Regions from separate parts of the Burkholderia thailandensis E264 genome, predicted to be linked through region 1. Evidence: predicted binding sites of a transcription regulator. Region 1 holds the regulator's gene; the other holds the start of a gene.
The links. The regulator sigma-54, encoded in region 1, starts transcription at its own class of promoters, with help from an activator protein. The targets are predictions, from matches to a motif close to TGGCANGNAANCTGCTTT.
Positions count from the first base shown of each region.

Region 1 (4,042 bases):
GCTGGTCAATGACGATGTGATCGAGACCGAAAAGCCGGTTAAACTTCAGCGCGGCCTGTCGATCGCGAACGCCGCCGCCGGGATGAAGTACAACAACGTCACCCGGGTCATCGAACTTTACGGCAACGTGCGCGGCACGATCGCCGCTTCCGACACGTCCGGCGGCGCTGCTGGCCAACCCAAGTAACTCACCACGCGGGACTGCATGAACGAATCGTTCCCCTGTTTATTTCCGAGCGGCGCACGCCGCGCCGTGCGCGCGATGGTCGCGGCGGCGCTCGTCGCGGCGCCGCTCGCGGGCGTCGCGCCCGCAGCTCACGCCGAAAAGGCCGATCGCGACAAGCCGATCAACGTCGAGGCGGACAACCTGACCTATGACGACCTGAAGCAGGTCACGGTCGCGACGGGCAACGTCGTCATCACGAAGGGCACGATCCTGATCAAGGGCGATCGCGTCGAAGTGCGCCAGGACCCGCAGGGCTACCAGTACGCGACGGCGACGGCCTCCGGCAAGAAACACGCGTCGTTCCGCCAGAAGCGCGAAGGCCTCGACGAATACATCGACGGCGATGCCGAGCGCATCGACTACGACGGCAAGCAGGATCTGACCACCCTCACGACGAACGCGACGGTGCGCCGCCTGCAGGGCCAGTCGACCGTGGCCGACACGGTCCACGGCAGCGTGATCACGTACGACGGCCAGCGCGACTTCTACACGGCGCGCGGCGGCAAGGACGTCGCCGGCCCGGGCAATCCGGGCGGCCGCGTGCGCGCGATGCTCACGCCGAAGAACGGCGGCCCGGCGCCGCTGTCCGGCAGCCCCGCGCAGCTCGCGCCGTCGAACAACATTCAGGGAGCCCCGAACCCGTGAACGCGCTCCCCAATCGCCAACCGGCCGGCACGTCGAGCTCGCTCGTCGTGCGCAACCTGAAGAAGCGCTATGGCTCGCGCACCGTCGTCAAGGACGTGTCGCTCGACGTGAAAAGCGGCGAGGTCGTCGGCCTGCTCGGTCCGAACGGCGCGGGCAAGACGACGTCGTTCTACATGATCGTCGGCCTCGTGCCGCTCGACGCGGGCGACATCTCGCTGAACGGCAGCCCGATCAGCCTGATGCCGATCCACAAGCGCGCGTCGCTCGGCCTGTCGTACCTGCCGCAGGAAGCGTCGGTGTTCCGCAAGCTGACCGTCGAGCAGAATGTGCGCGCGGTGCTCGAGCTGCAGCACGACGACAACGGCAAGCGGCTGGCGAAGAGCGAGATCGGCGCGCGCACGGAGGCGCTCCTCGAGGAGCTGCAGATCGCGCACCTGCGCGAGAACCCGGCGCTGTCGCTGTCGGGCGGCGAACGCCGCCGCGTCGAGATCGCGCGCGCGCTCGCGAGCAACCCGAGCTTCATCCTGCTCGACGAGCCGTTCGCGGGCGTCGATCCGATCGCGGTGCTCGAAATCCAGAAGATCGTGAAATTCCTGAAGCAGCGCAACATCGGCGTGCTGATCACCGATCACAACGTGCGCGAGACGCTCGGCATCTGCGATCACGCTTACATCATCAGCGACGGCTCGGTGCTCGCATCCGGCGCGCCGAAGGAAATCATCGAAAACGAAAGCGTGCGGCGCGTCTACCTCGGCGAGCACTTCCGCATGTAGGCGGCGCGGGACACGATCCCGCCGCCGCCTCCTTTCCCCGGCGCGATCCGCGCCGCCTCACCGCACGCCCGGTTCGCGCCGCGCGTGCGCGCCCCGCGCGCCGAGCGTCATCCCGAATGCCTCAACGCGCCGCCCTCGTGGCAAACTTCCGGTATGACTTCCCTTTTGCCATGAAAGCCAGTCTCCAACTTCGCCTGTCGCAGCATCTCGCGCTCACGCCCCAGCTTCAGCAATCGATCCGGCTGCTGCAGTTGTCGACGCTCGAACTGCAGCAGGAAGTCGCAACGGCGATCGCGCAGAACCCGCTGCTCGAGAACGACGACGACTGGATCGCGAGCCCCCTGCGCGTCGCGGCCGACGGCTCGGTGATCGCGCAGACGCCCGCGTCGTCCTCGCCCGAGCCGATGTCCGGCGCGTCGAACGGCACGACTGCGACGAATGAGCGCACCGAGCGCGACGAAACCGCCGGCGTCGACGAATACGACGGCTATTCGGCCGACGGCGGCGACGCGAGCCAGTGGAATCTCGACGACTTCGGCCGCTCCCCCGCCGCATCCGACGACGACGATCTGCCGCCGATGCAGATCCACGAAACCTCGACGTCGCTGCGCGATCATCTGATGGCGCAGTTGCGCGTCACGCAGGCGAGCCCGCGCGATCGCGCGCTCGTCACGTTCCTGATCGAATCGCTCGACGACGACGGCTACCTGAGCGCGTCGCTCGACGAAGTGCTCGCCGATCTGCCGGCGGAGCTCGAAGTCGACGTCGACGAACTGAACGCGGCGCTCGCGCTCGTGCACAGCTTCGATCCGGCGGGCGTCGGCGCGCGGTCCGCGTCCGAATGCCTGAAGCTGCAGTTGCTGCGGCTGGATCCGTCCCCGACGCGCACGCTCGCGCTCGATATCGTGTCGCAGCATCTCGAACTGCTTGCCGCGCGCGATTTCACGCGCCTGCGCAAGCAACTGAAGGCGACCGACGACGAGCTGCGCGACGCGCACGCGCTGATCCGCTCGCTCGAGCCGTTTCCCGGCGCGGCGTACGGCAAGGCCGAAGCCGATTACGTGGTGCCCGACATCATCGTGAAGAAGGCCGGCCAGAGCTGGCAGGCGGAACTCAATCCGGAAGTGGTGCCGAAGCTGCGTATCAACCATCTTTACGCGAACATCCTGCGCAACAGCCGGGGCGATCCGAGCGCGGGATCGCTGAAGCAGCAGCTTCAGGAAGCGCGCTGGCTGATCAAGAATATTCAGCAGCGGTTCGAGACGATCCTGCGGGTCGCGCAGGCGATTGTCGAACGTCAGAAGAATTTCTTCGCGCACGGCGAAATTGCGATGCGCCCCTTGGTTTTGCGGGAAATAGCTGATACGCTGGGCCTACACGAGTCGACTGTCTCCCGTGTGACAACCGGCAAGTACATGCTGACTCCGTTCGGCACACTTGAATTTAAGTACTTCTTCGGGTCGCACGTATCGACAGACACCGGAGGTGCCGCGTCGTCGACAGCGATCCGCGCCCTCATCAAACAACTGATAGGAGCCGAAGACCCCAAATCCCCTCTTTCGGACAGTCGCATAGCCGAGCTGCTAGCGGAACAAGGGTTCGTGGTCGCGCGCCGCACGGTTGCCAAATATCGCGAAGCCCTCAAGATCCCGGCGGTGAATCTGCGCAAGTCTCTGTAGCCCGTCGCCACGCGGCGGGCGTTTTCCGGCCGCCGCATCGTCGACGGCAAAGCCGGCCGACCGATGCCCGCTCACCGCGAGCATCGGCAACGAAATCGGCAGGCATGCCGCCTCTATGCGGAAGGTGGTCATTAGCTTGGAGAAGCACTATGAACCTGAAGATCAGTGGACACCATCTCGAAGTCACGCCTGCTATCCGCGAATACGTGATCACCAAGCTCGACAGGGTGCTACGCCATAGCGATCAGGTCATCGATGGCGCTGTGATCCTCACGGTCGACAATCACAAAGAGAAGGACAAGCGGCAAAAGGCGGAAATCACGCTGCATCTGAAGGGTAAGGATATCTTCGTCGAAAGCGCGAACGGCGATTTGTACGCGGCGATCGACCTGCTGATCGACAAGCTCGACCGCCAGGTGGTCAAGCACATGGAGCGTCTGCAGACGCACGCGCACGAGCCGATCAAGCATCAGCAGACCGCCGAACAGATCGAACTTCCGCCGCAATGATCGCGGCGCGACAGCGCCAGCCGAACCGCCCGCCTCGACGGGCGGTTTTTTATTGTGCAAATCGCCTCGGCGCGACGCGGATGCGCCGCGCGCCGCGCGATTCCCGACAGTTGTCGCGGTGCGCGGCGCCGTCTGCAGTGCTCTATAATGTTTCGGTTATTATCGGGGGCGACGAGCCGGTTTGCCGCGCTTCACAGGTTTCCGTCGCCT
Region 1 covers NC_007651.1:537,523-541,564, reverse strand. Annotated here, with positions in the region: gene lptC (LPS export ABC transporter periplasmic protein LptC) at 1-187, shown strand, start outside; gene lptA (lipopolysaccharide transport periplasmic protein LptA) at 206-871, shown strand; gene lptB (LPS export ABC transporter ATP-binding protein) at 868-1,644, shown strand; gene BTH_RS14660 (RNA polymerase factor sigma-54) at 1,815-3,323, shown strand; gene hpf (ribosome hibernation-promoting factor, HPF/YfiA family) at 3,473-3,832, shown strand.

Region 2 (4,042 bases), 1.5 Mb from region 1:
GGAACTCGCGGTCCTTGTCGAGCGCCTCGAGCGCCTGGTCGAGGCCGGCGCACACGGTCGGGATCTTTGCATCCTCTTCCGGCGGCAGGTCGTACAGGTTCTTGTCCGCAGCCTCGCCCGGGTGGATCTTGTTCTGGATGCCGTCGAGACCCGCCATCATCAGCGCCGAGAAGCACAGGTACGGGTTCGCCATCGGGTCCGGGAAGCGCGTTTCGATGCGGCGGCCCTTCGGGTTCGACACGTGCGGAATGCGGATCGACGCCGAGCGGTTGCGCGCCGAGTAAGCGAGCTTCACGGGCGCTTCGAAGTGCGGCACGAGACGCTTGTACGAGTTCGTCGTCGGGTTCGTGATCGCGTTCAGCGCGCGCGCGTGCTTGATGATGCCGCCGATGTAGAACAGCGCCGTTTCCGACAGGCCGGCGTAGCCATTGCCCGCGAACAGGTTCTGGCCGTCCTTCCAGATCGACTGGTGCACGTGCATGCCCGAGCCGTTGTCGCCGACGACGGGCTTCGGCATGAACGTCGCCGTCTTGCCGTACGAATGCGCGACGTTATGGATGATGTACTTCGACCATTGCGTCCAGTCCGCGCGCTGCAGGAGCGTCGAGAACTTCGTGCCGATTTCGTTCTGGCCCTGGCCCGCGACTTCGTGGTGGTGCACTTCGACCGGAATGCCGATCTGCTCGAGCAGCAGGCACATTTCCGAGCGCATGTCCTGGAACTGGTCGACCGGCGCGACAGGGAAGTAGCCGCCCTTCACGCCCGGACGGTGGCCCGTGTTGCCGCCTTCGAATTCCTTCGCCGACGACCACGGCGCTTCTTCCGAGTTGATCTTCACGAAGCAGCCCGACATGTCGGTGTTCCACTGCACCGAGTCGAAAATGAAGAATTCCGGCTCCGGACCGAAGTAGGCGGTGTCGCCGATGCCCGTGCTCTTCAGGTATGCCTCGGCGCGCTTCGCGAGCGAGCGCGGGTCGCGCTCGTAGCCCTTGCCGTCGGCGGGCTCGACGACGTCGCAGGTCAGCACGAGGGTCGACTCTTCGTAGAACGGGTCGATGAAGGCGGCGTTCGGGTCCGGCATGAGCAGCATGTCCGACGCCTCGATGCCCTTCCAGCCCGCGATCGACGAGCCGTCGAACGCGTGGCCGCTTTCGAACTTGTCCTCGCCGAAAGCCGACACCGGCACCGACACGTGTTGCTCCTTGCCGCGCGTGTCCGTGAAGCGGAAATCGACAAACTTGACGTCCTCGTCCTTCGCGAGCTGCATGACGTCGGCGACGGTTTTACTCATAACCTCTTCTCCTGATTGAACAAATCCGGCGGACTGGGACCGCCTCGTTAAGCGAGCTGCTGGGCGCAGCGTTCTTTGCCGCGTACAACCGATTCGAACGGAACGGGATGGATATAGCAGCTTCCGTGCCATGCATGCGCCAGATCGGCGCGAAGCGCGCGAGACCGCGCCGCGGCAGGGCCCGAGCGCGCACTTTCGGGGCTTCGGCGCGCCCGGACGTCACGGCGCGCGCACCTTATCCGTGCAATGCGGCATTCCGCACACTCGAAAATCCCAATGTTGGTGCCGATCACGTATTTTGCACCTTTTTGGTGAGTGCGACGCATCACGGATATCGCCGGCGCCGCCGCTCACCCTGCGCGCTAGAATGCTTTTTTGATCCGCAGGAGACCTCCCGCCATGAGTACGCTTGAACAGCTTTACGCGCAAGCCGACACGCGCCGCGCGCAAGGCAACCTGAACTACGCGGGCGCGCTCTCGCCCGCCGAGGCGTTCGAGCTGCTGCAGCTCGATCCGAACGCGCGCCTCATCGACGTGCGCACCCGCGCGGAGCTCGACTGGGTTGGCCGCCCGATCGTCGGCGACGGCCAGTACGCGCACGTCGAATGGACCCGCTACCCGGGCGGCGTGCCGAACGCGGAATTCATCGACCAGTTGCGCACGCTCGCGCAACCCGATCAGCCGATCCTGTTCCTGTGCCGCAGCGCCGCCCGCTCGAAGCTCGCCGCGGTCGCCGCCGCGCAGGCCGGCTTCACGAAGGCGTTCGACCTGCTCGAAGGATTCGAAGGCGCGAAGGACGCGCAGGGGCACCGCAAGACCGTCGAGGGCTGGTGCCACCGCGGCCTGCCTTGGATCGGCGCATAACGCACACCCGTACGCCGGCACATCGGCACGCCGTTACAGCGTTACGCACCGCCGCCCGCCATCGTCGGGCCGGCCGATGACACGGCGATGACGCGACGCGCCTAGACGCGCCGACGGCGCCGGCAACGTGCCGCCCGGTGCAGGCCGGTGCCGCCCGGTGAGGCGCCGCGTGGCCATGCGTGACGGGGTGCGGCGCCCGTCGGCGCTGCCGAGCATCCGGCCCGCGCGCGTCGGAGAGCTGTCTGTCCGTTGTCCCGCCGTCTCGTATCGGCGCGGGCCGCGCCGGCCGCCCGCTCAGGCGCGCGGCGCCTCGGCCGGCTCGACGATGTCGCCGCCGAGCAGATGCACGCCCTCGCGCAGCTTCACGAACGCGGCGGCGACCGCTTCCGGCTCGCCCTTCACCCCGAGATCGATGTGCCGGCGCGCGTAGATTCCGCCCTTTTCCGCGTCGCCGACGCTCGGCAGGCTGAACACCCGCACGCCCGGGAAATCGCGCTCGATCTTCTCCATCAGCGGCGTGAGCGTCGATTCGGGCAGCTCGAACACGTAGAGCGAGCGCTCCGCATGCGGCGTCGCGTGGTGCAGGTGCGCGTACTTCGTGTCGAGCACCCATTCGATCATCGGCCACGCCATCACCGGAAAGCCCGGCACGAAATGATGGTCGCCGCATGAAAAGCCCGGGATCCGGTTGTAGCCGTTCGGGATGATCGCCGCGCCGCGCGGGAACACGCCCATGTTCAGCCGATGCAGGTTCTCGGGCGAATCGAGGTCGACGGGCTTCGCGGCGTCGGCGTGCGTCTCGCGGATCCGCTCCTCGATCAGCGCCTTCGCCTCCGGGTGCAGTTCGAGCGGCACGCCGAGCGCCGCGGCCGCGCACTGGCGCGTGTGGTCGTCGGGCGTCGCGCCGATGCCGCCCGTCGAGAACACGATGTCGCCCGACGCGAACGTGCGCGCGAGCGTCGCCGTGATCCGCGCGGGATCGTCGCCGACGTATTCGGCCCAGCCGAGCGCGAGCCCGCGCGCGGCCAGGAGCTCGATCACCTTGGCGAGGTGCTTGTCTTGACGGCGACCGGACAGAATTTCGTCGCCGATGATGATGATGCCGATGGTCATGCTCGCCTCGTCGAATCGGTGGAAATCGCATTCGCGGCCGCCGCGCGCTCGTCCTGCAGCGCGCGCAGGCAGTAGAAGCCGAACCACAGCGCCGAGAACACCAGAATGAACGCGTAGACCCAGATCATCGCGGCGGCGACGAACGGAAACAGCACCATCATCCAGATCGACGACACCCAGATGAAGGTCGGCACCGTGCCGAGCAGCCCGCTCGCGACGCCGATGCCCAGCAAGGGCCAGCGGTGCTTGCGCACGAGCGCGCGGCGCTCGTCGGCGCTCGCGTGCAGCGCGAGCGCGTCGTAGGTCATCACGCGGTACGTGAGCCAGCCCCAGATCACGGGCGGCAGCAGCGCGAAGAACGGTGGAATCAGCCACAGCGGCACCGTCACGACCAGGAGCGCGATGCTCGCGAACGCGGCCCACAGCGAATTGAACACGCTGCCGAACAAGCTGCCGCCCCGCTTCATCTCGAGCGACGCGAACTGGCGCTTCGCCAGATGCGAGACGACGGCGGGCATCGACAGCGTCGCGATCAGGAGCAGCACCGTCAGCACGATGAGCGGAATCGCGAGCGACACGACGACGAACGGCGCGACAACCGCGTGCAGTTGCGACGCGCCGATCGCGTTGAAGAACTTGTAGAGGAGCGCCGTCAGCGCGAAGCCGTCGAGCGCGGCGCGCGCGGCGTCGACGAGCGGCTGCCACGAGAACCAGAGCACGACGCCCCAGATCACCGCGGCGACGATAAACGGCATGAAGGTAAGCCAGAGCATC
Region 2 covers NC_007651.1:2,072,103-2,076,144, reverse strand. Annotated here, with positions in the region: gene glnA (type I glutamate--ammonia ligase) at 1-1,291, opposite strand, end outside; gene BTH_RS21620 (rhodanese-like domain-containing protein) at 1,691-2,155, shown strand; gene BTH_RS21615 (competence/damage-inducible protein A) at 2,450-3,268, opposite strand; gene BTH_RS21610 (EI24 domain-containing protein) at 3,265-4,042, opposite strand, start outside.
Region 2: a site for sigma-54 is predicted at 1,405-1,422, ahead of glnA (type I glutamate--ammonia ligase). Genes of this name have one in related genera too.